One region of the Streptomyces sp. V1I1 genome, then DNA from elsewhere that is predicted to be linked to it. Evidence: riboswitches for the same ligand, from Rfam matches in the RefSeq annotation. Region 1 holds a riboswitch; each other region holds the start of a gene.

Region 1 (10,083 bases):
CTTGCCGCTGACCGCGACATAGTCGTGCTCCAGGCGGGTGGTTCCACCCACCGCCGTGCCGAGCGAGACCCCCATACGCCAGGGGTCCTTCTTCTCCGGATCGATGCCGGAGTCGCGTATCGCCTCCTCGGCGGCCACCAGCGCGAACTGGATGTACCGGTCCGAGCGCGCCACCTGCTCCCGGTCGAGACCGTGGGCCCCGGGGTCGAAGTCGACCTCGGCGGCGATGCGCGAGCGGAAGCCCTCCGGGTTGAAGAGCGTTATGCCGCGCGTCGCCGTACGGCCGTTCGCGAGCAGGTCCCAGAACGCCTGGGCGCCGACTCCGCCGGGGGCGACGATACCGACCCCGGTGACCGCCACCCGCCGGCTCACGAAACGACCCCAGTCCGTTCCGGCGGCCTGCCCTGCTCGGCGCTTCCGGGGTGTCCGGTGTCGTTGTCGTCGGGCCGCTCGTTCTCCTCCGTGTCGACGTGCCCGAGCTCCGGGCGCGGGGCGAGCGGGCCGAGGTGGAAGACCATGCGGGCTTCCACGTCCCCGACGTTACGGAACCGGTGGCGCACGTTCAGGGGGATCAGGAGGCCCTGATCCGACCGCATCGGGTGCGTCTCACCATCCAGATCCACCTCCAGAAGCCCGTTCACCACGTACACGAACTCCTCGGAGTACGGGTGGTAGTGCTCGCCGATGCGTTCGCCGGGCTGCACGATGGCAAGGCCCATGAATCCACTGGTGGCGCCCACCGCGGTCGGGGTGAGCATGGCGCGCAGGTCGCCTCCGCGCCTGCGGTTGGGCTGGGTTTCGCTGAGGTCCACGATGCGTGGGCGGTGCGTGGTCATGAATGGTTCCTCCAGGTGCTTGCCCCCGACGGCTCGGCCGGTGGCCGTGATGGCCGGACGCGCGGTTCAGGATTCCGGCGACGCGATCCGGTCGGTGATCAGGTGCATTTCGGAGTCCGCGAGGAATCGCGACATCTCCTTCTTGGTGGTCGGCATGCCGTCCTCGCCGTTGGCGAGCAGCCGGGCGAGGGTGGCTGCCTTGCGGGGTCCGCTGACGCCGAGCGCCAGGGCGGGCTGCGCGTCGAGCTTGCCGCTCACATCGACGAGGCGGACGACGATGTCGTCGCGCTGGAAGATGGTGCTGCTCGCGATGGGGCTCTGTGGGTTCTCGGCCGCCGCCTCGTCCTGCTTGGCGAGCAGCCGGGCCAGCGCCATTCCGCAGCCCTCCTTGGCCGGGTAGTAGAGCGCGTGGCGGCTCAGCTCGGCGGGGTTTCGCCCGTCGCCCGCCACATGGTGGACCGCCGGGAGAGCCGCCCGGGTGAAGAACATCCGGGCGGAGTCGGGGTCCTCAAGGTCCCGGTCCTGTTCCAGATACGGGTTGATGGCTTCCTCCACGGCCCTGACCTCGGGCTGCCTGGCCACATGGCGCAGTCCGGCGAGAAGGTCGCCCTGCACCTCGATCGCCCGCACGACACGGTTGCCGTGCATGAAGAGGGAGGTGCGGCGCAGGTGGGTGTTCTCGTCGACGCGGGCCGCCGGGGAGGTGTACCCGGACAGGATCTTCGCGACTTCCTTCTCGCTGCCCGGCTTCACCGTGAAGGTGAGGGCATGCCGTACGACGCCGTCGCCGACCCGGGGTGCGGCCTGGAGCCTGCCCTTGAGCTGTGCGGGTGTCTCGGTGAAGGCCTGTCCGGTCTCCCGCAGGACGCTGAAGCGCAGCGAGCGGGTGTCCCGTACGCAGTTGTGCAGCGGCTGAACCGTCGTCACGTGCTCCTCGCTGTTCACCCATGCGAGGAAGGGCGGGGCGCCCTCCCATTCGCTGGTGATGAGCCACTGCGAGGGGTTCTCGATCGACTGGCACAGCTGGTCGCTGATGTGGCCAGGGACCGATGCGACCTGATTGCGCAGATGCTCGTACGCCTCGAGGAACTGGTTCTGTGCGCCGTCTTGGAGGTCCAGCAGCAGCACGACCCGAAGCCTGGAGCCATCGAAGGCGGACTGCGATATCCGTTCCGACAGGGTTGTCATCGTTCACACTCCTTATCGACAGCTCGGCCGCCACGTGCCGTGGCTCCTCGTCCGTCGTCGGTGGAATCCGCCCGGGTTTCAACCACCCTGCGGATACGGACGGTCCGCCTCCCTGGCTCGGGTGGCGCTCCCGCAATTGATCGTGGTCCGGTACTTCGACTGGCGCGAGAGCTGAGAACCAAGCGGGTGAATGGGCGAGGGAACCGTTCCCCCAGAGGGCATGAAAGTTCCATCCCCCCGGGCGGCAGGAGCTGGAGCGACTCATGGCAGATATGGAAGAGAACGTCGACCACCGCGTACCGGTCCTCATCGTGGGCGGCTCCTTGGTGGGCCTGTCCACGTCGCTGTTTCTGGGCCGCCACGGCGTCAGACATCTGCTGGTCGAAAAACACTCGGGCACCTCGATGCACCCGCGCGGACGCGGCAACAACGTGCGGACGATGGAGCTGTTCCGGGGCGCCGAGGTGGAGGCGGACATCCGGCAGGCCGCGTCGGTCCTCGCGGACAACCACGGCATCCTGCAGGCGGGCTCGCTGACCGGCGACGACCAGGAGTGGCTGTTCAAGGAGATCGACCCCGGCGGCGGGCTGGCCCGCTTCAGCCCGACGACATGGTGCCTGTGCAGCCAGAACGACCTTGAACCCGTGCTGCTGGACCGTGCCCGCGCGCAAGGCGGCGACGTGCGGTTCTCCACCGAACTGCTGAGCTTCGAGCAGGACTCGACGGGCGTGATGGCGGTCCTGAAGAACCGGGACACCGGTGAGCACAGCACCGTGCGTGCCGACTATCTCGTCGCGGCCGACGGGCCTCGTAGCCCCGTCAGGGAACAGCTGCGCATCGGCCAGACCGGCAACGGCGATCTGTTCCACAACGTGAGCATCGCCTTCCGCTCCCGTCGGCTCATGGACGCGGTGGGAGACCGGCGCTTCATCGTCTGCTATCTGACCAACCCCGAAGCGGACGGGGCCCTGCTGCCGGTGGACAACCGGGAGCTGTGGGTGTTCCACGCGCCCTGGCACCCCGAGCGGGGCGAGGCACTCGAGGACTTCACCGACGAGCGCTGCGCCGAGCACATCCGCAAGGCAACCGGTGCGCCGGGCCTGGACGTTGAGATCACCGGCAAGGCGCCGTGGCACGCCGCGGAACGGGTTGCCGGGAGCTACTCGTCAGGCCGGGTCTTCCTGGCCGGCGACTCGGCCCACGAGATGTCCCCGACCGGGGCGTTCGGCTCCAACACCGGCATCCAGGACGCCCACAACCTGGCCTGGAAGCTCGCGCTGGTGCTGGACGGATCGGCGGGTCCCGGGCTGCTCGAGACGTACGACGCGGAGCGGCGCCCGGTGGCGCGCGCGACGAGCGAACGCGCCTCGTCCCGCTCGGCGGAACACAGCCACCCCGGCTACGCACCCGCGGTCACCCCGGGCGGCGGGCGCAAGGGCGGGATCCTCTCGGTGGCGATGGGTTACAGCTATCTGCACGGCGCGGTCCTGGGCGTCGCCCCGGACCGGCCCATCGTGCCGGAGCGCATGGAGCTGATGGGCGCACCCGGCACCCGCGCCCCGCACATGTGGGTCGGCGGGCCCACCGGGCGGGTGTCCACCCTGGACCTCTACGAGCGGTCGTTCGTGCTGCTCAGCGCGGCGGGCACCGCGTGGCAGGCAGCGGCGCGGAGGGTCGCGGAGCGGCTGTCCGTGCAGTTGGACGCGTACGCGGTCGGTGCGGGTCCGGACGCCGATCTGGTCCCCGAGGGCGATGCAGACTGGGCCGCAATGCACGGCACCACGCCCGAGGGCGCGCTGCTGGTACGCCCGGACGGCTTCGTGGCCTGGCGTTCGCCGGGCGCCGTCCAGGATCCGGAGGCGACGCTCCACGCGGCGATGAGCACGCTGCTGAGTCGCGCCTGACCGACGTCCCGCTACCCCACCCAGGCGCAGATCCGCGGGCCGGACCACACTAAATCTGTGGCGAACCCGTCGCGCGTGCGGCCTTTGCGCTCTACGGTGCGCAGATAGCTCTGCGTATGGGGGAGGTGTAGAACTAGGACATGGCCGCACGCTACGGCCGCCCGCGCTCGGTTCTACGGATGCGAACTGTCGCAGGCCAGGTCTTTCTCCTGCAATTGGCGATCGTGGTGTTGCTCGTCGCGGCCGCCATGGTCGCGCTCGTCCTGCAGTCCAGGTCCGACAGCGAGCGCGAGGCCCGCAACCGGTCGGTCGCCGTCGCCGAGACCTTCGCCAATTCGCCGGGCATCGAGGCGGCACTGAAGAGTCCCGATCCGACGGCCGTGCTCCAGCCGCGCGCCGAAGAGGCCCGTAAGCGGTCCGGCGTCGACTTCATCGTCGTCACCAACACCGACGGAATCCGCTACACCCACCCGCTGCCCGACCGGATCGGGAAGAAGTTCGTCGGCAATCTGGGGCCCGCGCTGGCCGGCGGCGTCACGACCGAGAAGATCATCGGGACGATCGGGCCGCTCGTCCAGGCGGTGGTGCCGGTCAAGGGACGTGATGGCTCGGTCGTCGGCCTGGTGTCCGCCGGGATCACGATCGCGCATGTCAGCAATGTCGTCGAGGAGCAGTTCCCCCTTCTGTTCGCGGCCACCGGGGCGGTGCTTCTCGTCACCACCGGCGGTACGGCACTGGTGACCCGACGGCTGCGCCGCCAGACCCACGGCCTCGGCCCGGCCGAGATGACCCGGATGTACGAGCATCACGACGCGGTGCTGCATGCCGTACGCGAGGGCGTGCTCATCGTCGGCGGTGACGGGCGGCTGCTGCTCGCCAACGACGAGGCGCGCAGGCTGCTCAATCTGCCGTCGGACGTGGAAGGCCGCCCGGTCACCGAGCTCGGCCTTGACCCGCTCACCGCCCGGCTGCTCGCCTCCGGGCGGACCGCCACCGACGAGGTGCATCTGGTCGGGGACCGGCTGCTCGCCGTGAACCAGCGGCCGACGGACCAGGACGGCGGCCCGCCGGGCAGCGTCGCGACGCTGCGCGACACCACCGAGCTGCGGGCGCTGACCGGGAAGGCGGATGTGGCACGGGGGCGTCTGAAGCTGCTGTACGACGCCGGTACGGAGATCGGCACCACCCTCGACGTGGTGCGCACCTGCGAGGAGCTGGCGGAGTTCGCCGCGGCCCGGTTCGCCGACTACGCCACCGTCGACCTGGTGGAGGAGGTGCTGCGCGGCGAGGAGCCGACTGCCGCGGGCACCAACCACGACATGCGGCGTATGGCCTTCAGGGGACGGCGGGACGACACCGCGCTCTACCCGCTGGGCAAGCTGATCCGCTTTGTGCCGTCCACGCCGCTGGGTTTCGGCATCCGCAGGGGCGAGGCGGTCATGGAGGCCGATCTGACCGCGTACGCCGGATGGCAGGAGCAGGATCCGGTGCGGGCCAGGAAGCTCGTCGAGCACGGAATCCACTCGATGATCGCGGTGCCGTTGCGCGCCCGCGGCGTGATTCTGGGCGTGGCGATGTTCTGGCGCTCCGAGAAGCCCGAACCGTTCGAGGAGGAGGACCTGTCCCTCGCGGAGGAGCTGGTCGCGAGGGCCGCGGTCAGCATCGACAACGCCCGCCGTTACACCCGCGAGCACACCATGGCGGTGACCCTCCAGCGCAGTCTGCTGCCGCGCGGCCTGCCCGAGCAGAACGCCATCGACGTCGCCTACCGCTACCGGCCCGCGCAGGCCGGGCTCGGCGGGCTCGGCGGTGTCGGCGGGGACTGGTTCGACATCATCCCGCTGCCTGGCGCCCGGGTGGCGCTCGTGGTGGGCGACGTCGTGGGCCACGGCCTGCACGCCGCGGCGACCATGGGCCGGCTGCGGACCGCGGTCCACAATTTCTCCAGCCTTGATCTGCCGCCCGACGAGCTCCTGTGGCACCTCGACGAGCTGGTCGCCCGCATCGACCAGGACGAGACCGCGGACGGCACGGAGGGGGTCACCGGAGCCACCTGCATCTACGTGATCTACAACCCGGTGTCCGGACACTGCACGATGTCACGGGCCGGCCATCTCCAGCCCGTCATCGTCCACCCGGACGGCACCGCGGTCTTCGCCGATGTGCCCGGCGGCCCGCCGCTCGGGCTCGGCGGACTGCCCTTCGAGACCCTGGACCTTCAGCTGCCCGAGGACAGCCGCCTGGTCCTGTACACGGACGGGCTCGTGGAGGACCGCGACCGCGACATCGACGACGGCCTGGCGCTGCTGCGCCAGACGCTGGCGGAGCACGCGGACCGGAGCCCGGAGGAAACCTGCGAGGCGGTGCTGAAGGAGCTGCTGCCGGAACGCCCGCGCGACGACATCGCGCTGCTCGTCGGCCGTACGCGCGTCCTGGACTCCAGCCGGGTGACCGACTGGGAGGTGCCGTCCGACCCGTCGGCCGTGGGCGAGGTGCGGTCCGCCGTCTCCCGCAAGCTGGCCGAGTGGGGTCTGGAGGAGGAGGCCTTCACGACGGAGCTGATCCTCAGCGAGCTGGTCACCAACGCGATCCGGTATGCCACGGGCCCGATCCGCGTACGGCTGATCCGTGACCGCTCCCTGATCTGCGAGGTCTCGGACCACAGCAGCACGTCCCCGCACCTGCGCCAGGCGGCGACCACCGACGAGGGCGGCCGGGGGCTGTTCCTGGTCGCCCAGTTCGCGGAACGCTGGGGCACGCGGTACACCTCGGACGGCAAGGTCATCTGGACGGAACAGCCACTGCCGGCCGAGGGGCAGTGAGCGTGGGTGTCAGCCGGCCTCCGGGCCCAGCGGGCGTCCGCACCTCATGTTCCAGCGGCCCCCGCGCCCGGTGAGTTCCGTCAGGGTCAGAGGCGCGACGTCCAAGCGCCAGAACGCCTCAGGTGGCAGGGACAGAGCCTGCACGATCGCCGCCCGCGTCACCGCCGGGTCGACGACCGCGAGGACACGGCCCGCGTCGGGCGGGAGCGACTCCAGCCACGCGCCCACCCGCGTGCACAGCGACCGCAGCGACTCGCCGCCGTGCGGTGCGCACGACGGGTCACTGAGCCACGCCGACACCGACTCCGGCTCGCCGGCGCTCACTTCGTCCAGTCGTCGCCCACGCCAGCGGCCCAAGTCCCAGTCGCCGAGGGCCTCGGCGGGCTCCGCCCGCAGGCCCAACTCGGCGGCTGTCTCCCGGCAGCGCGCGGACGGGCCGCTCAAGAGCCGGTCGGCGCGAGGCAGCGCACCCGCGGCGGCGCGGGCGCGGCGTGCTCCCGACGCGTCCAGCGGCGCGTCGCCGTCGAAGCGGGCCTCCCGCAGCGCCGTGTTCGTCGCAGGTGAGACCAACATCACCCGTACCGTCATCCCGTGCGCTCCCCTCCCCTTCGCGGCCAAGGAACAAGCACATCATGGGCGTTCGGGCGCCCGTTCACGCGCCCCTGCGCCGTAGCGGTGCAGGCCCGCAAGCGGTACGGTCTCGTGGACATTGACGACGGTGTGACGGAAGCCCGGTGAGAATCCGGCACGGTCGCGCCACTGTGTACCCGTTCCCCGCGGGAAGTCAGACCCAGCACCTTCGTCTCAGGCACCACGATCGGGACGCGTGTTCCCCCAGGAGGTTCTGCCATGGCACAGTCTGTTGCGCCCGCCACCGCCGCACCGGCCATCACCCCCATCTCGCTCACGGCCATCGCCCCCTGGGCGCTCTTCTTCGGCGTTCTGATGCTGGTTCTGCTCTACTTCGTCGGCGCGGAGCAGGGCGCCACCTCGCTCATCTCCGGCGAGAACGTCCACGAGTGGGTCCACGACGGACGCCATCTGCTCGGATTCCCCTGCCACTAGAACTTCTTCAGAGCTCAGGGGAAACACCATGAACTCCATATCTGTCAGAGGCCTGCTCGGCCGCGGCATGCTCGCGGGCCTGGTCGCCGGCGTCTTCGCTCTCGTCGTCGCGTATCTGCTCGGTGAGTCCCCTGTGGACGCCGCCATCGCGTTCGAGGAGAGCCACAGCCATGAGCACGGCGGCGGCGAGGAACTCGTCAGCCGCGCCATGCAGTCCACGGGCGGTCTCGCCACGGGCGTACTGGTCTTCGCCGTCGCGATCGGCGGCATCGCCGCCCTCGCGTTCGCTGTCGCGCTGGGCCGCATCGGCCGGTTCGGACCGCGCGCCACAGCCTTGCTGGTCGCTCTCGGCGCGCTGCTGAGCGTGTACGTCGTGCCGTTCCTCAAGTACCCGCCGAACCCACCGGCCGTCGGTGACCCCGACACGATCGGCCAACGAACAACGCTGTACTTCCTGATGATCCTGCTCAGCGTCCTGCTCTCGGTCGCCGCGGTGATCCTCGGCAAGCGTCTGGCTCCCCGTCTTGGCAACTGGAACGCGACCGTCGCCGCCGCGGCCGCGTTCGTCGTCGCCGTCGGTCTCGCCTTCGCCTTCCTGCCCTCGTTCAACGAGGTGCCGAAGGGCTTCCCGGCAACCGTGGTCTGGGAGTTCCGGCTGGCCACGCTCGCCATCCAGGTCACGGTCTGGACCGTCTTCGGACTGGTCTTCGGTCACCTCGCCGAACGGCTCCTCACCCCGGAGGCTGCCGCGCAGGAGGGGAAGGTCGCATCGCGGGCGACAGCCGCCGCGAACTGACCGAGCTGGGCCTCCGCCCCGGACCCCGCGCCTCAATCTCCCGCCAGACTTCGTCTGGCGGGAGATTGAGGACACGGCCGAAGGCCGTACTGGGGGTCCCCCCACGCCCGCAGGGCGTAGGGGACGGGTCTGCGGGCGCAGCCCCCGGTTATCCCGCAGACGCCTCCACCGCGTCCGCCACAGCGTCGAAGAAGCGTGCGTGCGCGAGGTGGCTGCACGGAATCTCGGGGTTCCACGGCACCAGCCGCGCCCGTCCCGCCACAGGCCGCCACGCCTCGATCGCGCTGAGCCGGTCGACCGGCAGAGCATTGGCGCGTACGTCGCTCAGCACGATGTCCGGCCGCAGCGACACGGCCGCGGTCCAGTCGACGGTGGACCAGCTGGCGCCCGGTCCGCACTCGGGCTCCACGAGGCCGATACCGCAGTCGGCCAGCGCCCGCAGGTCCGCCCAGGCTCGGGGCCTGGCGAGGTGGACACTGTCCCGGGTGGCGGGCGACAGCGCCAGTACGCGTAACCCGGCGGCCCGGGCCGCGAGGGTACGTAACCGGCCTTCCGCACGGGCGAGTTCCACCGCACCCGAGCTGTCGGCGTCCGCTCCGAGCGACCGGGCGAGCGCCGTGAACCGGTCGCGCACGTCACCGAGTGAGCGGCCCTGCCCCACGTCGAAAACCACCACCGGGACCCGTTCCTCGATGTACTTCGCCGTGTCCGGATCCAGGCCGTACACCTGATCGGTGCCGTAGGCGACGGCGACCACCAGGTCGGGGTCCGCCCGCAGGACCGCGTCCGCGTCCACGCGTGATCCCGACCCGAGATAGGCGATGTCCCCTACGGGCAGGGGGCCGGCCTTGGCCGGGTCTGCGGTGTCGCCGTCGTGGTTGGAACCGAAGATGCCCACCGGGCGAATGCCGTGGTCGAAGAGTGTCGCCCCGGCCTGGATGTAGGCGACCGGCCTCGACGGTGTGGTTGCCGCTGCCGCCAGGCGGCCGCGGTCGTCCAGGAATTCCCAGTCCTTCTTACGCGCCATACCGTCCCCACCCCTGCCTATTGCCGGTTACAGATCGCGACGCCTCCCCCGAGGGCATCGACGTTTGACTGCCCGGCGGGCTCGGCGGTCACTCATGCGGACCGTCGCCGTTTCAACCGCCTCTTGCTTCAACGACCCTGTGGCTCAACGACCCTGTGGCTCAACGGCCTTGGGCCGCAGCCGCGGGCAGCGACACCTCGAAGCGGCAGCCGCCCGTCACATTGCGTACGTCGGCGTGGCCCGCGTGCGCCTCGACGATGCCGCGGACGATGGCGAGGCCGAGACCCGCGCCGGCCGGGGGCGTACGGGCCTGCGTGCCGCGCCAGCCCGTGTCGAAGACGCGGGGCAGGTCCTCCTCCGGGATGCCGCCGCAGCCGTCGGTGACGGACAGCACCACCCACTCCTCGCGGCGCTCGGCGGCGACGGCGACCGTGCCGTCGGCCGG
Region 2 (10,083 bases), 5.9 Mb from region 1:
CGCAACTGGGGGCTCCGCCCCGGACCCCGCGCCTCAATCTCCCCCAGACTTCGTCCGGGGGGACCCCCACGGGGCTCTAAAGGGGCAGCCCGGACCGGACCTCGCGGGCCGCGGCGACCAAGTGCTCCAGTGACGTACGCACCTCTGGCCAGCCGCGGGTCTTCAGACCGCAGTCGGGGTTGACCCACAGCCGCTCAGCGGGAATCGCGTCAAGTCCCTTGCGCAGCAGTGCGGTTGCCTCCTCGGTGCTGGGCACCCGCGGCGAGTGGATGTCGTAGACGCCGGGGCCGACCTCGCGCGGATAGCTGGTCCTCGCGAGTTCGTCGGCGACCTGCATATGGGAGCGGGCGGCCTCCAGGCTGATGACATCCGCGTCGAGGTCGTCGATGGCCCGGAGGATGTCCCCGAACTCCGCGTAGCACATATGCGTATGGATCTGGGTATCGGGACGGACGCCGCCGGTGGTGAGGCGGAACGCCTGTGTCGCCCAGGCCAGATAGGCCTCGTGGCCGGCCCTCCGCAGCGGTAGCGTCTCGCGCAGCGCCGGTTCGTCCACCTGGATGACCGAGGAGCCCGCGGCCTCCAGGTCGATCACCTCGTCGCGCAGCGCGAGGGCGACCTGTCGTGCGGTGTCGGCGAGCGGCTGGTCGTCGCGGACGAAGGACCAGGCGAGCATGGTGACGGGCCCGGTGAGCATGCCCTTGACGGGACGGCTGGTCAGCGACTGGGCGTACCGGGTCCAGCGGACGGTCATCGGGTCGGGCCGGGAGATGTCGCCGGCCAGGATCGGCGGCCGGACATAGCGGGTGCCGTACGACTGGACCCAGCCGTGCCTGGTGGCGAGGTAGCCGCTCAGCTGCTCGGCGAAGTACTGCACCATGTCATTGCGTTCGGGCTCGCCGTGTACGAGGACGTCGATGCCGGTCTTCTCCTGGAAGGAGATGACCTCGCGGATCTCGGCCTCGATCCGCTTCTCGTACCCCTCGGCGTCGATGCGTCCGGACCTCAGGTCTGCCCGCGCGGTGCGCAACTCGCTGGTCTGCGGGAACGAACCGATCGTGGTCGTGGGAAGGAGGGGCAGGCCCAGGCGCGAGCGCTGGGCGACCGCACGCTCGGTGTACCGGAGGCTGCGCCGGGCGTCGGCCTCGGAGACGGCCGCGCAGCGGGCCCGTACGGCGGGATCGTGGGTGAGCGCGGAGGTGGCGCGGGAGTGCAGGTCGGCCCGGTTGGCGGCGAGTTGGGCGGCGATGCTGCCGGCCCCCTCGGTCAGTCCGCGGGCCAGGGTGACCACCTCGGCCGTCTTCTGGCGAGCGAAGGCCAGCCAGCGCGCGACCTGCGTGTCCACGTCCCGTTCCGCGGCAGCGTCGAGGGGCACGTGCAGCAGGGAGCAGGACGCCGCCACATCCACCCGGTCGGCGAACCCCAGCAGGGTGGCGAGTGTGGCGGTCGACTTCCCGAGGTCGTTGATCCATACGTTGCGGCCGTCGACGACTCCGGCGACGAGCCGCTTGCCGGGCAGGCCGCCCACTGCAGCGAGGTCGCCGAGGTTGGCGGCGGCAGGCCCGGTGAAGTCGAGGGCGAGTCCGTCGATCGGCGCCATGGCCAGCACGGGGAGGGCGTCGCCGAGCCGCTCGAAGTAGGAGGCGACCAGGAGTTGGGGCCGGTCGGTGAGCCTGCCCAGCTCCCGGTAGGCGCGGGCCGCGGCATTCAGCACGGACCGTGGCTGGTCCTGGACCAGGGCCGGCTCGTCGAGCTGCACCCACTGCGCGCCCGCGGCCCGCAGGTCGAAGAGCACTTCGGCGTACACCGGAAGCAGCCGATCGAGGAGGGTGAGCGGTTCGAAGTCTGCGAGGACGCCCGGCGCGGGCTTGGCGAGCAGCAGATAGGTGATGGGTCCGACGAGCACCGGACGGGCGGTGAGACCGAGCGCGAGCGCCTCCTTCAGCTCGGCGACCTGCTTGGCGGAGTCGGCGGTGAAGGCGGTGTCGGGGCCGAGTTCGGGCACGAGGTAGTGGTAGTTGGTGTCGAACCACTTGGTCATTTCCAGAGGCGCGACGTCCTGGGTCCCGCGGGCCATGGCGAAGTAGCCGTCGAGCGTGTCGGCCTCGACGGCCGCACGGTGGCGCGCGGGAATGGCGCCGACCATGACGCTGGTGTCCAGGACATGGTCGTAGTACGAGAAGTCGCCGGTGGGCACTTCATGGATGCCGGCGTCGGCGAGCTGCTGCCAGTTGCCGCGGCGCAGTTGAGCGGCTGTCTCCCGGAGGGCGTCGGCTCCGACACGGCCCTTCCAGTAGCCCTCGATGGCCTTCTTCAGTTCCCGGTCGGGGCCCTGGCGCGGATAGCCGTAGACAGTGGCCCTGGCTCCGGCGGCTGAGGATGTGCTGGTCACGGAACTCTCCTTCGCGAGTACTCGTCAGACGACCCCGGAGCGGATCGTGGAACGCGAAGGAACGGCAACCGGAGCAGCGACCGGCACGCTTGTGCCTGTGCTGCCCGTACCGCCGACCCGCCCACGAGGTCACCGAGATCTCCGCGCACGTCGGTCGCGCACGGGCAGTGGCAGGTCTTCGGACTTGTGGGCACGCCTTCCTCGTACGTGTCGTACGAAGGCACCTACTGGCCGTCGCTTCCCGGATCCGGTTCCGGATCCAGTGCGTATGACGGCGGTCGTTCCCACTTACCGCTGCGGGGCAGTTCCGGATTTCCACCGGATTCCCTCTTGCGACGCGCCTGCCTGGAGGGCAGGGCGAACCAACTGCGAGACCCAGCCTAGGCGCTGCCCCTCGCGGGGAACACCCCCGCCCCCGGCGGGGGCGTGGGTGTCAGCTTCCGGTCCTGCTCACTTCCTCGGTCCCGTTCACTTGCCCGTTCGCGCGGCGTCCCCGACGCGCAGGCCGGATCCGGCCACGCGCGCCTTGATGCCGTCGCGCTCCACGGTGATGTCCCGCAGCCGCAGCTCACTGAGCGAGTCGGGCAGCTCGAAGGAGAGGGAGAGCCGCTCCGAGAGCTCCGGCGGCCTGACCGCGAGCAGTCCCTTGACCAGCGCGGGGTCGATGCCCGCTTTCTCCAGCAGTTGTGGATGCGCGATCACCACATCGACGAGGTTGACCTTCATCAGACGTTCGGCGAACTTCGGCGCTCCGGTGAGCCGGTGGAGTTCCTCCTCGCTCCGCAGCGCCCGGCGCACCTGCTCCTTGGGCACTCCGAGCCGGTCCACGATGGCGGGCACCGCCAGCAGTGCCTTCGCGCGGGCTGCTTCGCGGCTGATCCGCTCGGCCGTCTCGCGGTGCAGCCGCAGTCCCGAATGGTCTGCGTCCTTGCCGGGCCGATAGGTGGCGACACCGGGAATGTCGAGCTGCATGTTGTCGAGGGTGGTGGTGAGGGCCCGGCTGTTGTCGCGCCGGATGTGCGCACGGGCACGTACGCGCAGTTCCTGTCCGGCGATGGCGAGTTCGCCGTTCACGCGCACCCCGTCGGCGCCGCTGCCGGTGAACCGGAGCTGTGAGGCGCCCAGTTCGCGGTTGAGGTCGTCGAAGGAGAGCAGCACCTCGCCGTCGAGGTTGCCGATGACGGCGCCCTTGATGGAGGTCGGGGCGTCGCCGACGATGCGTACGTCCTTGGCGGTGGCCCGCACTTCGGCGAGCGAGACACGGTCGGCTGAGACATCCGGCACCGTGACGTCGACCTGGTCGATCCGCTCGTCGATGAGCTGGGTGAGGAAGGGGAAGCCGTGGATGTCCACGTCGGGCCTGGTGGCGAGTGAGAGCGACTGCTGGAGCTTGTCCGCCGCCTTGATCTGCGCGTACGCCTCCGCGAGCCGGTCGGCGAGCAGCAGACAGACGGTGCACAGGAGCGCCGCGACGGTCAGCTTCACCACCGCGGGCAGAGCCGCGAGACGGCTCTGCCCGCGGTGGTTGGGCGGTGACCAGTCGTCCTCGTCGTCGAGGTCCGAGGTGAGCCCGAGCTCCAGCGGGTCCCGCGGGACGTAGTTGGCGTAATCGGGTTCCGGGTCTGCCAGTTGAGCGAGTTCTTCGTACGGATTTCGTGAATGCGCTGATATGCGTGTGGGGGGTCGCATCGGCTCATCCCACCATGCGAGCCACCCTCGAACGCAAGTCCTACCGTGCGTACGTGATGGTTTGAGCCAAAATTTCGGCGATCCGCCGCCTGCCGGGCCCGCGCAGCGCCTGGGGCGTGTTTCACAAAGTGCTGGTCCAGGACGACTCAATGTGGTCCAGGTCGGCCTGGGACAGCCGCAGCGCCGACGGCGATGTTCCGACGGACAACACCTGCCGCTCGGGCACGTTTCATGGCGGCGCTCTCGACGATGTCCGAGCCGGCCTTGCTGAAGAGGGTGCGAACTTCTCGTTCCGCGGCTGCATGTAGGCCCATGGGAGATCCTCCTGGGCCGACGAAACCGCCGTACGTGGCGCGTCGCCGCCTCGCGAAGGGCTTGTCCGTCCACAGCGGGCGAAATAGGCAAAGGAGAGTACCCACCCCTTGCCACTCTCAACTTATAGCGCACCGGGGGGCTTGCGGCAAGACCCGGGTCGTGCCGCAGAATCGCTGGCCGAGGGCCAGAACCTGCGGAAATGGGAGATTCACGAAGTGCATTTGTTGTTGTCGGTTTATGGGTCGTGCGGTGACGTCGAGCCGGTGGTGGGATTCGCGCTGCGGTTGCGGGCACTCGGCGCCGAGGTGCGGGTGTGCGCGCCGCCGGACTTCGCGGGCGCGACCTCGGATCGGAGCTGATGGCATGAATCCCCTGACCACCAGCGCGTTCGACCTTCCCGACCACCTCTCCCTCAAAGCAGACCCGATGCTGGTCGCCGACGACGAGCAGCACTTCGCGGCCATCGCGGAGAGCCTCGAGCAGGCGATCGCCGAACTGTCCGACCGCCTCGATGCCGAGCGCAAGGCGCCCGGCGGCATTGGCCGGGAGGCCATGGAGCGGGACATGGAGATTCACCGGCTGACCGGTCGTCTGCGCGCCTTGCGTCGCTTCGGTTTGGACCTGTGCCTCGGACACATCGTCGGCGCGGACAACCCCGAGCCCATGTACATCGGACGACTTGGCCTCACCGACAGCGCGGGTCGTCGGCTGCTGCTCGACTGGCGCTCCCCCGCGGCTGAGCCGTTCTTCGCGGCGACCCACGCCAACCCGATGGGCCTGGCAAGCCGCCGCAGGTATCGCTGGATCCGCGGCCGGATCAGCGACTACTGGGACGAAGTGTTCACCGCTGACGGGCTTGAACGGCACGCCGCGCTCGACGACCAGTCTGCCTTCATCGCCAGCCTGGGCAGCAACCGGTCGGCCCGGATGAGAGACGTGCTCGCCACCATCCAGGCCGACCAGGACGCCATCATCCGGGCGGGATCCCGCGGCGCTCTCGTCGTCGACGGCGGTCCGGGTACGGGGAAGACCGTCGTCGCTCTGCACCGCTCCGCCTACCTCCTGTACTCCGACCCTCGCCTCGGTCACCGTCGGGGAGGCGTGCTGTTCGTCGGTCCGCACCAGCCCTACCTGGCCTACGTCGCCGACGTCCTCCCCAGCCTCGGAGAGGAGGGCGTGCAGACCTGCACCCTTCGGGACCTCGTCGCCGAGGGAGCCGGAGCAGCGATCGAGACCGACCCGGACGTGGCCCTCCTGAAGTCGTCCGCGAACATGGTGACGGCGATCGAGACTGCCGTCAGGTTCTACGAATCGCCTCCCACCGAGGGGATGACGGTCACGACCTCCTGGTCCGACATCTGGCTGAGCGCCGACGATTGGGCCGAGGCGTTCGAAACACCAGGACCAAGTACTCCGCACAACGAGGCGCGCGACCAGATCTGGGAGGAGCTGGTCACGATCCTGATGGACAAGCACGACGGCGACGTCTCGCCCGACCTGTTCCGGAAGTCGCTGCTGCAGGACAAAGAGCTGGTCACGACACTCAACCGCGCGTGGCCGCTGCTCGAAGCGGCTGACCTCGTCGGAGACCTGTGGTCGGTACCCGCCTACCTGCGGATGTGCGCTCCCTGGCTCAGCCCCGACGACGTTCGGAAGCTGCAACGCGCGGATGTCCAGGCCTGGACGGTGTCCGACCTGCCGCTCCTGGACGCCGCACGGCAGCGGCTCGGCGACCCGGAGGCGTCACTGCGCAGGCGTCGGCACGACGCCTCTGTCGCCGCCGAACGCGAGCGCATGGCCGGCGTCATCGACAACGTGCTCGCGGCCGATGACGACGGTGAAGGTGCGGTGACGATGCTGCGCGGACAGGACCTGCAGGACAGCCTGATCGACGAGACCGCACTGCCCGGCACCGACCCGGAACCTCTCGACGGCCCGTTCGCGCACATCGTCGTGGACGAGGCTCAGGAACTGACCGACGCAGAGTGGCAGATGCTGCTGCTCCGCTGCCCGTCCCGGAGCTTCACCATCGTCGGGGACCGCGCCCAGGCCAGGCACGGGTTCACAGAGTCGTGGCAGGAACGGCTCGAGCGGATCGGGCTCGACCGGATCAACGTGGCCTCCCTGAGCATCAACTACCGGACGCCGGAAGAGGTCATGGCGGAAGCCGAGCCGGTCATCCGGGCCGTGCTCCCGGACGCCAATGTGCCGACCTCCATCCGCAGCAGCGACGTCCCCGTCGTACACGGATCTGTTTCGGATCTGGACTCGATCCTCGACACCTGGCTCGTTGCGCATGCCGACGGGATCGCCTGCGTCATCGGCGATCCCACGTTCCGGGCGACGTCCCGCGTCCGCTCGCTGACCCCGGAGCTGTCGAAGGGGCTCGAGTTCGACCTGGTCGTCCTCATCGACCCAGAGGCGTTCGGCAAGGGCATCGAAGGAGCGGTCGACCGCTATGTCGCGATGACCCGAGCGACCCAGCAACTCGTCATCCTCACGAGCTCCTGACGTCGGCCAAGACAATGTGATCGCCGCCCGCCGATCATGAGGACCGCCACCGAAGGAGTCTGCCTGTGCTTCGCGGTCCGCGCCGGGCCGAGTCGGGCGCCGAGGACGATCCGGCCTGGTTCGCCTCTGTTGCTGTCCTGGACACGGTCGGTTACGAGATCGTCCTGCGGGATACCCACCCGCCGCGAGCACGAGGTCGTCACAGAGACGAGTATCGTCGCATCGCCAAGGGGCTGACCATCTGGATGGCGGGTCGCGACAATCTCGGCCAACCAACCAGACGGCTCAGCGACTTCTACAACACGACCTAGCCCAGGACCTTGAGGATCTCGGCGGCGAGCGGGGCGGACGAAGCGGGGTTCTGGCCGGTGACCAGATTGCGGTCCACGACCACCTTCGGGGCCCACGGCTCGCCCTCCTGGAAGTCCGCGCCGAGTTCGACGAGCCGGCTCTGGAGCAGCCACTTCGCCTTGTCCGCCAAGCCGGCCTGCGTCTCCTCCGCGTTGGTGAAACCGGTCAGCCGGTAGCCGGTGAAGGGCCAGGAGCCGTCCTCGCGCTCCGCGGCGAGCAGCGCGGCCGGCCCGTGGCAGACCACGCCGAGCGGCTTGCCGGAGTCCAGGGCGGCGGTGAGCAGCTTGCCGGAGTCGGCGTTGACGGCCAGGTCCTCCATCGGGCCGTGGCCACCGGGGTAGAAGACCGCGTCGTAGTCGGCCAGGTCGGCCTCCTCCAGCTTCAGCGGTCGCTGGAGGGCGGCGATCGAGGCCAGCTCGGTGGCGATCACGTCGGCGTTCTCCTTACCTCCGTTCACCTCGGGCGCGAGGCTCGCCCTGTCCACGGTGGGTACGACACCACCTGGCGTGGCAACGGCGATGTCGTGCCCCGCATCGGTGAAGGCCCGGTAGGGAGCCACGAGCTCTTCCGCCCAGAAGCCGGAGGGGTGCCGGGTGCCGTCGGCCAGGGTCCAGTGGTCCGCGCCGGTCACCACAAAAAGGATCTTCGCCATCTCACATCTCTCCGTCGAAAGGTCGCTGATGTTCTCGAACGTAGACCGAAGAGCCATTGGGATCCAATAGGCTCCACACCATGAGGCATAGGGAATCCAATGGATTGTCGGGAATACAGGGGCAGGCCCCGAACGGCCCGCTCGATCTGACACTTCTGCGGACGTTCCTCGCCGTGCACCGCACCGGCTCGTTTACCGCGGCTGCGCGTCTGCTCGGTCTGTCACAGCCGACCGTCACCACACAGATCCGCTCCCTCGAGCGGCAGCTCGGACGCGAACTCTTCGGACGGCTCCCTCGTGGAGTCGCCCCCACCCCGGTCGCCGACGACCTCGCAGCCCAGATCGCCGACCCGCTGGACGCCCTCGTCGCCGTCGCCGTCCGTGGTCAGACCGGCGAGAGCGGCCCCGTCGATCCGGTCCATCTGGCAGGTCCCGCCGAGCTCCTCTGCACGCGCGCGCTGCCCGCTCTCGCGCCCCTAGTCGAGCAGGGCGTACGCCTTCGGGTCACCACCGGCCTCACCGACGAACTCCTCGACGGCCTGCGCGCCGGCCACAGCGATCTGGTGATCGCCACCATCCGCCCGCGCGGCCGCGCCCTGACCGCCGTACCACTGACGGACGAGGAGTTCGTCCTGGTTGCTTCACCGCAGTGGGCGGAACGGACCGGCCAGGACCGGATCGCGACGGAGGGCCCCGCCGCACTGCGCGGCGTCCCCCTCGTGGCGTACGCCGAGGATCTGCCCATCGCCCGCCGATACTGGCGCCATGTCTTCGGCACCCGGCTGACCGGCCAGGCCGCTGTGACCGTCCCCGATCTGCGCGGAGTGCTCTCGGCAGTCGTCGCCGGGGCCGGGATCACGGTGCTTCCCCGCTATCTCTGCCAGCACGAGCTGGCCGCCGGCACACTGGTGCAGCTGCTCACGCCCGACGACCCGCCCATCAACACCAGTTTTCTCGTCCAGCGCCCTGGCGCATCGGACAACCCCCACTTGGCCCTGGTCCGCGACCGTCTGCTGCGCGAGGCTCCCACCTGGTGAGTACTCCGGCTCGTTAGGGTGAGGCATGGTCACTTCTCACGTCATCACCTGGGAAGTCACGGAGAGCCAGGGATACGAGACCTCCTGGATCGAGCTCCGCGGCACGACCCTGCTGGCCCGTGGGCGCGCGGTCGGAACCGTGCCCAATCCGCACTGGATCTCGTACGAGCTCGAAACCGGCGACCACTACGTCACCCGTGAGCTGCGGGTCCACGCCGCGACCGCCATGGGTTCGCACGAACTCCATCTGCGGCACGACGGTCACGGCCGGTGGACCGCCGACGGGGAGCCGCTGCCGGAAGCCGAGGGCGCGCTCGACTGCGACCTCGCTCTGTGCCCACTCACCAACACCATGCCGGTGCGACGGCACGCACTGCATCTGGCACCCGGTGAGCGGACCTTCCTGATGGCCTGGGTCTCGGTGCCGGACCTGACCGTGCACGCGTCACCGCAGACCTACACCCATCTGCGGCGTACCGAACACGGCGGGCGCGTCCGGTTCGCTTCGGGCGACTACCGCAGCGATGTGGAGTTCGACGCGGACGGGCTCGTCATCGACTACCCGGGCTTGGCTCGCCGGCTTTCGTGGAGTGCGGGACGGCCGCGGCCATAGCGCCGGTCAGAACACCTCGTGGAGCTTTTCGAAGAAGAACTCGTGCTTGAGGAAGGAGGTGTCGTACTCGTGGCCGGACTGGGGCGGGATCAGCTGGGAGGCCTGGAACAGCCGCCAGCCGTCTTCGAGCGCGGCCACGCCGGAGCCGTACGGAGGCTCGTCGCCGTCCCCCGTGGTCGGCTTGGTGGAGCCGGTGCCGTCGTAGCGGGACCAGCCGACCACCTCCGAGTCGAGCGCCGAGGTCGCCAGATACAGGACGAGGACCTGCTGTCTCATGCATTGCTCCCGAGGGTCGGGCGGTTGGACACGCGGGTCGCCCAGTAGTCGATGTCGAACGAGTCGTCGCCGGTCAGGGCGCGCCAGAGGCGGACCCGGTTGTAGATCTCCAGCCGGCCGGTGGCGTGCTCGTACCACGGGAAGGAGGTACGCAGCTCGGCCTCGACGGCCGGATCGTCGAGGTCGCGGGTGTCCCAGAGGCGTACCTGGGGCACGGTCGGGTTGAAGCGGATCTTGAACATATAGC
Region 3 (10,083 bases), 4.8 Mb from region 1:
ACGGCGAACCGGATGCGTACGGGCAGCAGGCCGAGGCCTGGGACATGGCCCGCCCGCGACTCGACCTCGTCGTCGATGTGCTCGCCGAGCAGCTGGAATCCGCCGCAGATGCCCAGTACGGGCCTGCCCTCGGCGGCCCGCCGCTTCAGCGCGTCCGCGAGCCCCCGCTCGCGCAGCCACTCCAGGGCGCGCACAGTCCCACGCGTGCCCGGCACGACCGCCAGGTCGGCGTCGACGAGCTCCTCGGCCCGGTCCACGAACCGCACGACGACGCCCGGTTCGGCGGCCAGCGCGTCCACGTCCGTGAAGTTCGACATCAGCGGTACGGCGCACACGGCGACGCGCAGCACGTCCTCGCCGACAGGAGGCGCTACCACCGACTCCCGTACCGCGCCGCGCAGGGAGACGCTCCCCCAGCCTCCGGCCGGGGGGACCCCCATCCCGTCCTCCTCGTCGATGCCGAGGCCGTGCGCGAAGGGCAGCACTCCGTACGTGTGCCGTCCGGTCAGCCCGTGCAGCATCTCCAGGCCAGGCTCGAGCAGCGACACATCGCCCCGGAACTTATTGACCAAGTACCCCGCGACCAGCGCCTGGTCCTCGGCGCTCAGCAGCGCCGTCGTACCGAAGAAGGAGGCGAAGACGCCACCGCGGTCGATGTCTCCGACGACCAGCACCGGGAGCCGTGCGGCCCGTGCGATGCCCATGTTCACGATGTCCGTACGCCGCAGATTGATCTCGGCCGGACTGCCCGCCCCCTCGCAGATCACGGCTTCATACGTGCCCCGCAGCTCTTCCAGGCACTCCACGACCGTACTCAGCAGGGCTTCCTGCCGCCCGCCGTGGTAGCCGCGGGCACTCAGCTCGCCCACCGGCTTGCCCATCAGTACGACCTGGCTGGAGCGGTCGCTGCCCGGCTTGAGCAGCACCGGGTTCATCAGGGCGCTCGGCTCCACGCGCGCGGCCTGCGCCTGCATGGCCTGCGCCCGCCCGATCTCCGCGCCCTCGCGCGTCACGAACGAATTGAGCGACATGTTCTGCCCCTTGAAGGGCGCGACCTTCACTCCCTGCCGTACGAGCCACCGGCAGATCCCGGCCGTGACGACGCTCTTGCCCGCGTCGGAGGTGGTCCCGGCGACCAGCAGCCCCCCGGCCTTCCGTCTGCTCATCCCCGCCCCTTTCCGGCGTGCCGCACACGCAGCGCGTGCCCCGCCACGCGGCCCGTGGCGCAGGCCGCCAGTGTCAGCCAGCCGACGCGGCGCGACAGCCGCACGGCACGTTCGATGTCGCCGAACTGCACCGGGCGGCCGGTGCCGTTGAGTACGGGACGGTGCTCGACGCGTCCGCCGTACGAGAGGGTTCCGCCCAGCCGTACGCCGAGCGCCCCCGCGAACGCCGCCTCCACCGGGCCCGCGTTCGGACTCGGATGCTTCTTCGCGTCGTCCCGCCACGCCCGTACGGCTCCGCGCGGGTCCTGGCCGGCGAGCACCGCCAGACCCGCGGTGAGGCGGGCGCCCGGCCAGCACGCCACGTCGTCGAGGCGCGCCGAGGCCCAGCCGAACCGCCCGTATCTGGGCGACTTGTGGCCGACCATCGCGTCCAGCGTGTTGACCGCCCGGAAACCCACCAGACCCGGCACACCCGCGAGCGCTCCCCAGACCAGCGCGCCCACCACCGCGTCGGAGGTGTTCTCGGCGACGGATTCCACGACGGCGCGGGCGATCTGCTGCTCGTTCAGGCTCTGCGGGTCTCGCCCGCACAGATGCGGCAGCCGCTCCCGGGCCACCTCCACGTCCCCGGCGGCGAGCGCGCCGCCGACGGCCCGCGCCTCACGGCCCAGCGATGTGCCGCCGACGACGGCCCAGGTGGCGGCGGCGGTCAGCGCGACGGACGAGGCGGAGCGGCCCCGTACCCCGCGGGCGAGGAGCGCGGCGGCAGCCGCGGCGCCCCCGGCGCACACGGCGGTGTGCAGCGCGCCCCAGCCACGGTGGTCGCGCCACAGAACGCGCTCGACGGCGCCCGCGGCCCGTCCGAACGCGGCGACCGGATGCCCCCGGCGAGGGTCGCCGAGCAGCAGGTCGCCGACCAGGCCGGCGGTGGCGCCGTAGGCGAAAGTGCGGTCGGCACGCATGGGTTCAGGCCGACGTTTCGCCTGGAATGGCCCTCGTACCCACAGCAGGAACTGAACCGCAGCCGCGCATGGCGATATGTCCTCACTCAGGGTGTCCGCGCCCTGGTTCGACGTGATCGGCGGTGAGAGTTCCTGGCTTCCGGGGGAGTGCTCCCCCGGTGACAGTGGCGGGACCGCGCCGGATTCGCACCGGCTTCCTCTTCTGTCGCCGTAGATGGCCTCGGCAGTCCACCACGTGCGAGAACGCCCGTCAACTCGCCCTTGACCTGCGGTGGGACAGTGTGCCGAGCCCCACATCTACGGCACGGGAAAAGGCCGGGCCGGGTCACCCGAAGGGGTGCCCGGCCCGACCTTGTGCTGAGTGAGCCGCCGTCAGACGACGATCAGATAGATCCCGTACGCCACGGCCGCCGCGCAGAGCGCGAAGCAGGCGTATGCGCCCGTGCGCGCCAGGACCGCGGAGCCGCCGCGTCCTCCGGCCGCCGACTCCTGCTTGGTCAGGCCCACGACGCCCAGGGTGAACAGGCCCACCAGGGCGACGGTGGCGACGAGGCTCACGCCGAAGACGGAGCCGAGTGCTGCCCAGTCGATTTTCATGCTGATCTGTCCTTACACCGTGGCCGGCTGCGTCGTCGGCTCGGAGTCGGCCGCGTGGGGCTGAGCCGGGATGGTCGTCTTGAGGTCCTGCGCGGGCGTGCCGGCCGGCGGCGGGCTGACGGCCGCGATGGCGGCGGTCACAACACCGGCGGGCTCGGCGTCGCCGTCCACGTCGTTGACATTGGTGTGGTCGACCACCTGGCGGCGGGAGACGAGCCAGATGGCGACGCAGGCGCCGATCAGGAAGGCCGCGACGGCCGCGACACCCCAGTCGCCCTGCTTGGTCACGAACTCCGAGCCCGCGGCGACCAGACCGGCGGCCGGCAGGGTCAGGCCCCAGGCGACGAACATCCGGGTGGCGGTGGACCAGCGGACCACGCCGCCCTTGCGGCCGAGACCCGCGCCCATCACGGCGCCGGAGCAGGAGTGCGTGGTCGACAGCGAGAAGCCGAGGTTGGAGGAGGCGAGGATGACGCTGGCCGCGCTGGTCTGGGCGGCGAAGCCCTGCTGCGGCTGGAGGTCGGTCAGGCCCTTGCCCATGGTGCGGATGATGCGCCAGCCGCCGAGGTAGGTGCCCAGCGCGATCGCGAGACCGGCGGCGAGGATGACCCACATCGGAGGGTTGGAGCCGGGGGAGAGCACGCCGCCGGCGATGAGCGCCAGCGTGATGATGCCCATGGTCTTCTGCGCGTCGTTGGTGCCGTGGGCCAGGGAGACCAGGCCCGCCGAGGTGATCTGGCCGGCGCGGTAGCCCTTCGCGGTGGCCTTCTCGTCGGCGTTCTTGCCGATTCTGTACGTCAGCCGGGAGGCCAGGAACGCCGCGATGCCGGCGACCAGCGGGGCGGCGATCGCGGGGATCAGAACCTTGGTGACGACGGTGCCGCCGTTGACTCCGCCGACGCCGACCGAGGCGATGGTGGCGCCGATCAGTCCGCCCATGAGGGCGTGCGAAGAGCTGGAGGGCAGGCCGATCAGCCAGGTCATCAGGTTCCACAGGATGGCGCCGACGAGCGCCGCGAATATGACCTCTGGTGTGATGCCGTCCTCGGTGACGATGCCGCTGGAGATCGTCTTGGCGACCTCCACGGACAGGAACGCGCCGACGAGGTTGAGCACGGCGGACATGGCCACCGCCGTCTTGGGTTTCAGAGCGCCGGTCGAGATGGTCGTCGCCATCGCGTTGGCGGTGTCGTGGAAACCGTTCGTGAAATCGAACACGAGCGCTGTCACGATCACAATCGCGAGCAGCAAGGTGATGTGTTCCATTTACCCAGGCAATCGTTTGACGTCAGTGGCCCGGCGAACGTAGTTAACCTGAGTGAACGGAAGATGAACTGGGACGGGCGTTGCGGTGTCCTCAAGTGAGGATTCGTGACTCCGCTTGTCGGACGGCTTTGTGCCGGCTCGGTGACAGTAAGGGGGGAGTGCGGTACCGACGCCGCGCGGAAGCGAAAAACGGCCCTTTGCGGCGGTTTGCGTGATCTCCGTCACCCGCCTGCCCCTGCGGCGCCGCGGCCCCGCCTGACAGGATCGCCCGCATGACCGATCAGGTGCGGCAGGACGCGATCGAACGGGCGTGGGAAGACCTCGTGGCCACGGCCCGCAGGACGGCGGCGGAAGGCCTGGTGGTGGGCACATCGGGCAATGTCTCGGCGCGGGTCGGCGGACTCGTCCTGGTCACCCCGAGCGGAGTCCCCTACGACCGGCTCACCCCCGCGGACGCAGTCGCCGTCGATCTCGACGGCAACCAGCTCCTCGGCGAGCTCGCGCCCACCAGCGAGCTGCCGCTCCACCTGGAGGTCTACCGCAACACGAACGCCGGTGCCGTGGTCCACACCCACGCCGTGCACGCGACCGCCGTCTCCACCCTCGTCCCCGAGCTCCCGCCCATCCACTACATGGCCGCGGCCCTCGGCGGCACAGTCCGTGTCGCGCGGTACGCCCTGTACGGAACGGACGAGCTGGCCGCGAACATGCTCCACGCCCTGCGCGAGCGCACCGCCTGCCTCCTGCAGAACCACGGCACCGTCGCCTACGGCGACTCCCTCGACCAGGCATACGACCGCACCGCCCAGCTGGAGTGGATGTGCCGCCTCTGGCTGGCCGCGGCATCGCTGCCCGGACACACGCCCAGCCTGCTCTCCGGCTCCCAGCTGCGCGAGGCCGCGGAGAAGCTCCAGGGGTACGGCCAGCCCGGCTGACACCATCTGCGACCGCCGTCCACTGGCAGCGAGGCGTGCTGATGCCGACACTGGAACGGTGCGCCCGGCTACAGCGACGGCAGCGGCCGTCACCACCCTGATAGGTCTCGGCGCGGCCGCGATCGCGGCCGGCCGCTACGCAAGCGACGCCGTGCTCAAAGCGCGGCCAGGGCAGCCGCTGCCCGGCGAGCCCCGGCCGACCGTGCACGCCACGGCCGACGGTCAGGTGACCCTGACCCGCAGCCTCGCCACACAGCGCCCCGGCACGTACGCACTCCACGGCAAGGACGTCCACGCGGTCGTCGGCCCCGTACTCAACGGGGTGTCGCACCCCGTCGACACCGTAGTACGCCGCCTGGAGCGGGTCAGCCGCGGCAGCCTGGAGCCCGGCAGCCGGGTGCGGCTCACCCCGCAGGTGCACAGCGGCGACCCGTGGAGCGCGCTCGGCCTCGCTCACCGCGATGTCGACATCCCCGGCGAACTCGGCACGCTGCCCGCCTGGTTCGTGCCGGGCCCGCGGGAGACGTGGGTGATCACCGTGCACGGCCTGGGCGCCACCCGGGAACACCCGCTGAACCTCCTGCCGTTCCTGCACGCCCAGCGGTTCCCCGTCCTCGACATCGCCTACCGAGGGGACCAGGGCGCCCCCAGGCCCCCCGACGGGCTCGGGCACCTCGGCGACTCCGAGTGGCGCGACCTGGACGCGGCCATCCGCTTCGCGGTGCGCCACGGCGCCGAGCACATCGTCCTGCACGGCTGGTCCACCGGCGCGTCGATGGCCCTGCACGCCGCCGCCAACTCCGCGCTGCGCGACCGGATCAGCGGGCTCGTCCTGGACTCCCCGGTACTCGACTGGGAGGCCACCCTGCGCAATCTGGCCGCCCACCGGACCCCCGCGGCCCTGCTGCCGCTCGCCGTCAGGGCGGCGCAGGGCAGGACCGGACTGCACGGCGACCGGCTGCTCAACGCCTCGGACCCGAAGTCCCTGCGCGTGCCGACACTCATCTTCCACGGCCCGGACGACACGCTCGCCCCCTGGCAGCGGTCGCGCGAACTGGCCGCCCGCCGCCCCGAACTGATCAGCCTGCACACGGTCCAGCACGCCCCGCACGCCGCCATGTGGAACGCCGACCCGGCACGCTACGAAGAAGCCCTCCGCCGCTTCCTCACCCCGTTGATGTAGCCCTGACGAGGTCCTGACACAGTCCTGACGAGGTCCTGACGCGTCCTGACGGCGTCCGGCGCAGCCCTGGCGAGACGGCCGCGCAGCACGGCCGACCAGGTTCCGTTTGGGCTTTCGGGCCGTCAGCGGGAAGACTGCTCCCCGTGACGTCCCGAAAGCCTGATGAGCAATTGGCGCGCAACTCCAGACTCCGTCTTGTCCGCCCGCAATCGCTGGCCACCGCACGGCGGGCCGTGACGACCCGGCGCACCCGGACGGCCCCCCGGCCTCCCGAGGGCACTCCCGCCCCCTCGGAGCTGGCCCGCCAGGCGAGGGCGGTCCTCGCCGACGCCGTACGGATCGCCCGCTGGGCGGCCGTCGAGCGGGACGCCAGCACCACCCAGCTCACCGAGCGGGCACAGCAACGGGCAGCCACCGCACTGGAGTTGACCCCGCTCCAGGTGCGCGCGGGCTGGGACCGGGCCCGCCTCGCCGGCCTGGTCGAGCTGCACGGCGACACCGCACGCCCGGGCTGGCGGCTGCGCGCCTGGGACCGCGACGACATGGCCGTACTGCGCGGCTGGGTCGCCCTCTTCGACGCCTGGTCGCTGGTCCACCCAGCCCCCGACGACGTCGCCCCCACTGCGGTCGCCGAGGTCGTCGAGGCCGTGCCCCAGGTGCTCTCCCTCCTTCAGCTCTCGGCCGGGCCCGTGCTCGTACCGCTCCTGCTGGACCTGTTGCAGCAGCGCGTCGCGGAACTGCGCGAGGAGCGCTGCGAAGTGCCCTACGGCCCGCAGTCCGACCTGCCGGAGGCCGGGCAGGACATCCCTGTCTCCGCGCTTCTCGACTGGGCCCTTCAGGGCCTGTCCGCCGTCGGCGCCCTGACTCTCGACAAGGGCCGGTCCGCCACCCTCACCCCCCTCGGCAACTGGGCGGTCTGGGTCAAGCTCGAGCAGATCTGCGTCGCCGCCCAGAGCCCCGCGGGCAACATCGAGCAGTCAGCCGAGGACATGCTGCGCGGCTGCGCCCGCCTCACCCCGGGCCCGGCCCGCGCCGAGTACCGCGCCTGGCTCGCCGCCCGCACCGTCTCCAGCGCGGTCACCGAACTCCTCGCCGTCGCCCGAGGCGAGGACGCCCTGCTGCGCGGGCTCGCCTTCGAGGCGCTGCGCGTCGTCGGCGCCCCCGCGGAGGCCGAGGTCCGCGCGGCCGCCGACGAGCCCTCGCTGCGCCCCTACGTCCTGCTCTGGCTCGCCGAGTACGAAGGCGCGGACCCCGAGGACGCCGCCGACGTCCTCACCCGCGAGGAAGCGACCTGGCTCTGGGTGGACACCGCGGCGGCCGTCGCCGACCACGGGGAGCCCCAGCTGCTGCTGCGTCATCTCGACTCCGCGGTGCAGGGCACGGTCCCGGCGCTGCTCGAAGAGGTCCGTGCCGGGGGCCACCCCCGCACCGTCCAGGTCCTGGTCGCCCTGGCGGCCGCGCACCCGGACCCGGCTCTGGCCAAGGCCGTACGCCGGGCGGCGTTCCAGGTGCACACCGGAGACGCCTAGCCCAGCGACCGGTCCCGCGACGGCGAGCCGGCTTTCCTCAATCCCCGGACGGGCTTGATCCCAAGCCCGTCCGGGGATTGAGGAAAACGCGCGGGCCGCGAGGGAGGCTAAGACCCCTGTGCCCCTGGTGTGTACGTGCCGAAGCTCCACACATTGCCCTCGATGTCGCGCGCCATATAGTCGCGCGCGCCGTAGTCCTGGTCGGTCGGCGGCATCATGATGTCCGCCCCGCGCTCCACCGCCCTGCCGTGGTGTGCGTCGACATCGTCGACATGGACGAACACCCCCACCGGACCGGCGTCCTTCATCAGCTTGTCGAACTCGCTGCCGGTGCCCTTGCTGCCCAGCATCACCATGCCGTTGCCGAAAGTCAGCTCGGCGTGCACGACCGCGCCCGCCTCGTCCTCGTACACCGCGTGCTCGGCGAAGCCGAAGGCCTCGGTGAGTTGTTTGATCGCAGCCTTCGCGTCCGCGTACAGCAGCGTCGGACAGATGCTTGGAGACTCCGACATCTCGATCACTCCTTCATGCTCGACGGTGGAATGTGATCTGCGTCTCAGTCTCGCAGCCGCCACTGACACTCAGCGGAAGGCGTTGCACCGGGCCACGCCGGGACCGAGCCCGGATGCAGCCGGGAAACGCGGCGCAAAACCACTTGCACGGCCCGGCTAGACTGGCCGGTATGGCAATTCTCCTTGCGCATTAGACGGCGTCGAAGCTCCTACGCCCGTCCCTTCCGCCGTCCATACCGCCCTGGAGTCTTTCCGTGATCACCACTTCCGGCGTCGAGCTGCGCGCCGGCGCCCGCGTCCTCATCGAGTCCGCTTCCTTCCGTATCGCCAAAGGCGACCGCATCGGGCTGGTAGGCCGCAATGGAGCGGGCAAGACCACCCTCACCAAGTGCCTTGCGGGCGAAGGCATCCCCGCCGCCGGCACCATCACCCGCTCCGGCGAGGTCGGCTACCTCCCGCAGGACCCGCGCACCGGCGACCTCGACATACTCGCCCGCGACCGGATCCTCTCCGCCCGCGACCTCGACTCCGTACTGAAGAAGATGCGCGAGAACGAGGACCGGATGGCGAACGGCAAGGGCGCCACCCGCGAGAAGGCGATGAAGAAGTACGAGCGCCTGGAGACGGAGTTCCTCACCAAGGGCGGTTACGCCGCCGAGGCCGAGGCCGCCACCATCGCCGCCGCGCTCGGCCTGCCCGACCGGGTACTCGGCCAGCCGCTGCATACGCTCTCCGGCGGTCAGCGCCGGCGCGTCGAGCTCGCCCGCATCCTGTTCTCGGACGCCGACACCCTGCTCCTCGACGAGCCGACCAACCACCTCGACGCCGACTCGATCGTCTGGCTGCGCGACTACCTCAGGACCTACCGCGGCGGCTTCATCGTCATCTCCCACGACGTCGATCTCGTCGAGACGGTCGTCAACAAGGTCTTCTACCTCGACGCCAACCGCTCCACGATCGACATCTACAACATGGGCTGGAAGCTCTACCAGCAGCAGCGCGAGGCCGACGAGAAGCGCCGCAAGCGCGAGCGGCAGAACGCCGAGAAGAAGGCCGCCGCCCTCAACTCGCAGGCCGACAAGATGCGGGCCAAGGCCACCAAGACCGTGGCCGCGCAGAACATGGCCAAGCGGGCCGAGCGGCTGCTCGCCGGTCTCGAAGAGGTCCGGGCCTCCGACAAGGTCGCCAAGCTCCGCTTCCCGGAGCCCGCGCCCTGCGGCAAGACCCCGCTGACCGCGGAGGGCCTGTCCAAGTCGTACGGCTCACTCGAGATCTTCACCGATGTGGACCTCGCCATCGACAAGGGATCCCGGGTCGTCATCCTCGGCCTCAACGGAGCGGGCAAGACGACCCTGCTGCGGCTGCTCGCCGGAGTGGAGAAGCCGGACACCGGGGCGGTCACCCCGGGCCACGGCCTCAAGCTCGGCTACTACGCCCAGGAGCACGAGACCCTCGACCCGGACCGCACGGTCCTGGAGAACATGCGCTCCTCCGCGCCCGACCTCGATCTCGTCCAGGTGCGCAAGACGCTCGGCTCGTTCCTGTTCTCCGGCGACGACGTCGACAAGCCGGCCGGGGTCCTCTCCGGCGGTGAGAAGACCCGCCTCGCACTGGCCACGCTGGTCGTCTCGTCCGCGAACGTCCTGCTTCTCGACGAGCCCACCAACAACCTCGACCCGGCCAGCCGTGAGGAGATCCTCGGCGCGCTGCGCACCTACAAGGGCGCGGTCATCCTCGTCACGCACGACGAGGGGGCGGTCGAGGCGCTCGAGCCGGAGCGCATCATCCTGCTGCCGGACGGGGTCGAGGACCTGTGGGGCGCGGACTACGCGGACCTGGTGGCGCTCGCCTGACCCGGCTCGTTCCGGGCTTTCCGGTCCGGTCCTGCGCTGATCCACTCGGTATGGATCATTCGGCCTACGGGTGATCCATC

What was found. Region 1 has a riboswitch for cobalamin ahead of QFZ67_RS08315 (CbtB-domain containing protein). Riboswitches for the same ligand answer to the same signal wherever they lie in the genome.
Region 2: it holds a riboswitch for cobalamin, as region 1 does, so the genes downstream of both, metE (5-methyltetrahydropteroyltriglutamate--homocysteine S-methyltransferase) here and QFZ67_RS08315 (CbtB-domain containing protein) in region 1, are expected to answer to the same signal.
Region 3: it holds a riboswitch for cobalamin, as region 1 does, so the genes downstream of both, QFZ67_RS30490 (cobalamin biosynthesis protein) here and QFZ67_RS08315 (CbtB-domain containing protein) in region 1, are expected to answer to the same signal.

The regions. Positions count from the first base shown of each region.
Region 1 covers NZ_JAUSZH010000001.1:1,699,302-1,709,384, forward strand. Annotated here, with positions in the region: gene QFZ67_RS08285 (beta-ketoacyl synthase) at 1-372, opposite strand, end outside; gene QFZ67_RS08290 (cupin domain-containing protein) at 369-836, opposite strand; gene QFZ67_RS08295 (SchA/CurD-like domain-containing protein) at 903-2,024, opposite strand; gene QFZ67_RS08300 (FAD-dependent monooxygenase) at 2,297-3,928, shown strand; gene QFZ67_RS08305 (SpoIIE family protein phosphatase/ATP-binding protein) at 4,069-6,750, shown strand; gene QFZ67_RS08310 (histidine phosphatase family protein) at 6,760-7,338, opposite strand; adenosylcobalamin (AdoCbl) riboswitch at 7,449-7,596, shown strand; gene QFZ67_RS08315 (CbtB-domain containing protein) at 7,600-7,815, shown strand; gene QFZ67_RS08320 (CbtA family protein) at 7,844-8,611, shown strand; gene QFZ67_RS08325 (ABC transporter substrate-binding protein) at 8,760-9,638, opposite strand; gene QFZ67_RS08330 (sensor histidine kinase KdpD) at 9,799-10,083, opposite strand, start outside.
Region 2 covers NZ_JAUSZH010000001.1:7,594,033-7,604,115, reverse strand. Annotated here, with positions in the region: gene metE (5-methyltetrahydropteroyltriglutamate--homocysteine S-methyltransferase) at 77-2,392, opposite strand; cobalamin riboswitch at 2,544-2,774, opposite strand; gene QFZ67_RS35615 (DUF2993 domain-containing protein) at 2,861-4,081, opposite strand; gene helR (RNA polymerase recycling motor ATPase HelR) at 4,760-6,907, shown strand; partial or broken gene QFZ67_RS35605 (hypothetical protein) at 7,009-7,218, shown strand; gene QFZ67_RS35600 (type 1 glutamine amidotransferase domain-containing protein) at 7,215-7,910, opposite strand; gene QFZ67_RS35595 (LysR family transcriptional regulator) at 7,991-8,947, shown strand; gene QFZ67_RS35590 (putative glycolipid-binding domain-containing protein) at 8,973-9,560, shown strand; gene QFZ67_RS35585 (hypothetical protein) at 9,567-9,836, opposite strand; gene QFZ67_RS35580 (phytanoyl-CoA dioxygenase family protein) at 9,833-10,083, opposite strand, start outside.
Region 3 covers NZ_JAUSZH010000001.1:6,516,869-6,526,951, forward strand. Annotated here, with positions in the region: gene QFZ67_RS30485 (cobyric acid synthase) at 1-1,166, opposite strand, end outside; gene QFZ67_RS30490 (cobalamin biosynthesis protein) at 1,163-2,128, opposite strand; cobalamin riboswitch at 2,234-2,377, opposite strand; gene QFZ67_RS30495 (hypothetical protein) at 2,501-2,725, opposite strand; gene QFZ67_RS30500 (inorganic phosphate transporter) at 2,738-3,991, opposite strand; gene QFZ67_RS30505 (class II aldolase/adducin family protein) at 4,264-4,926, shown strand; gene QFZ67_RS30510 (alpha/beta hydrolase) at 4,985-6,109, shown strand; gene QFZ67_RS30515 (hypothetical protein) at 6,253-7,638, shown strand; gene QFZ67_RS30520 (VOC family protein) at 7,746-8,150, opposite strand; gene QFZ67_RS30525 (ABC-F family ATP-binding cassette domain-containing protein) at 8,405-10,003, shown strand.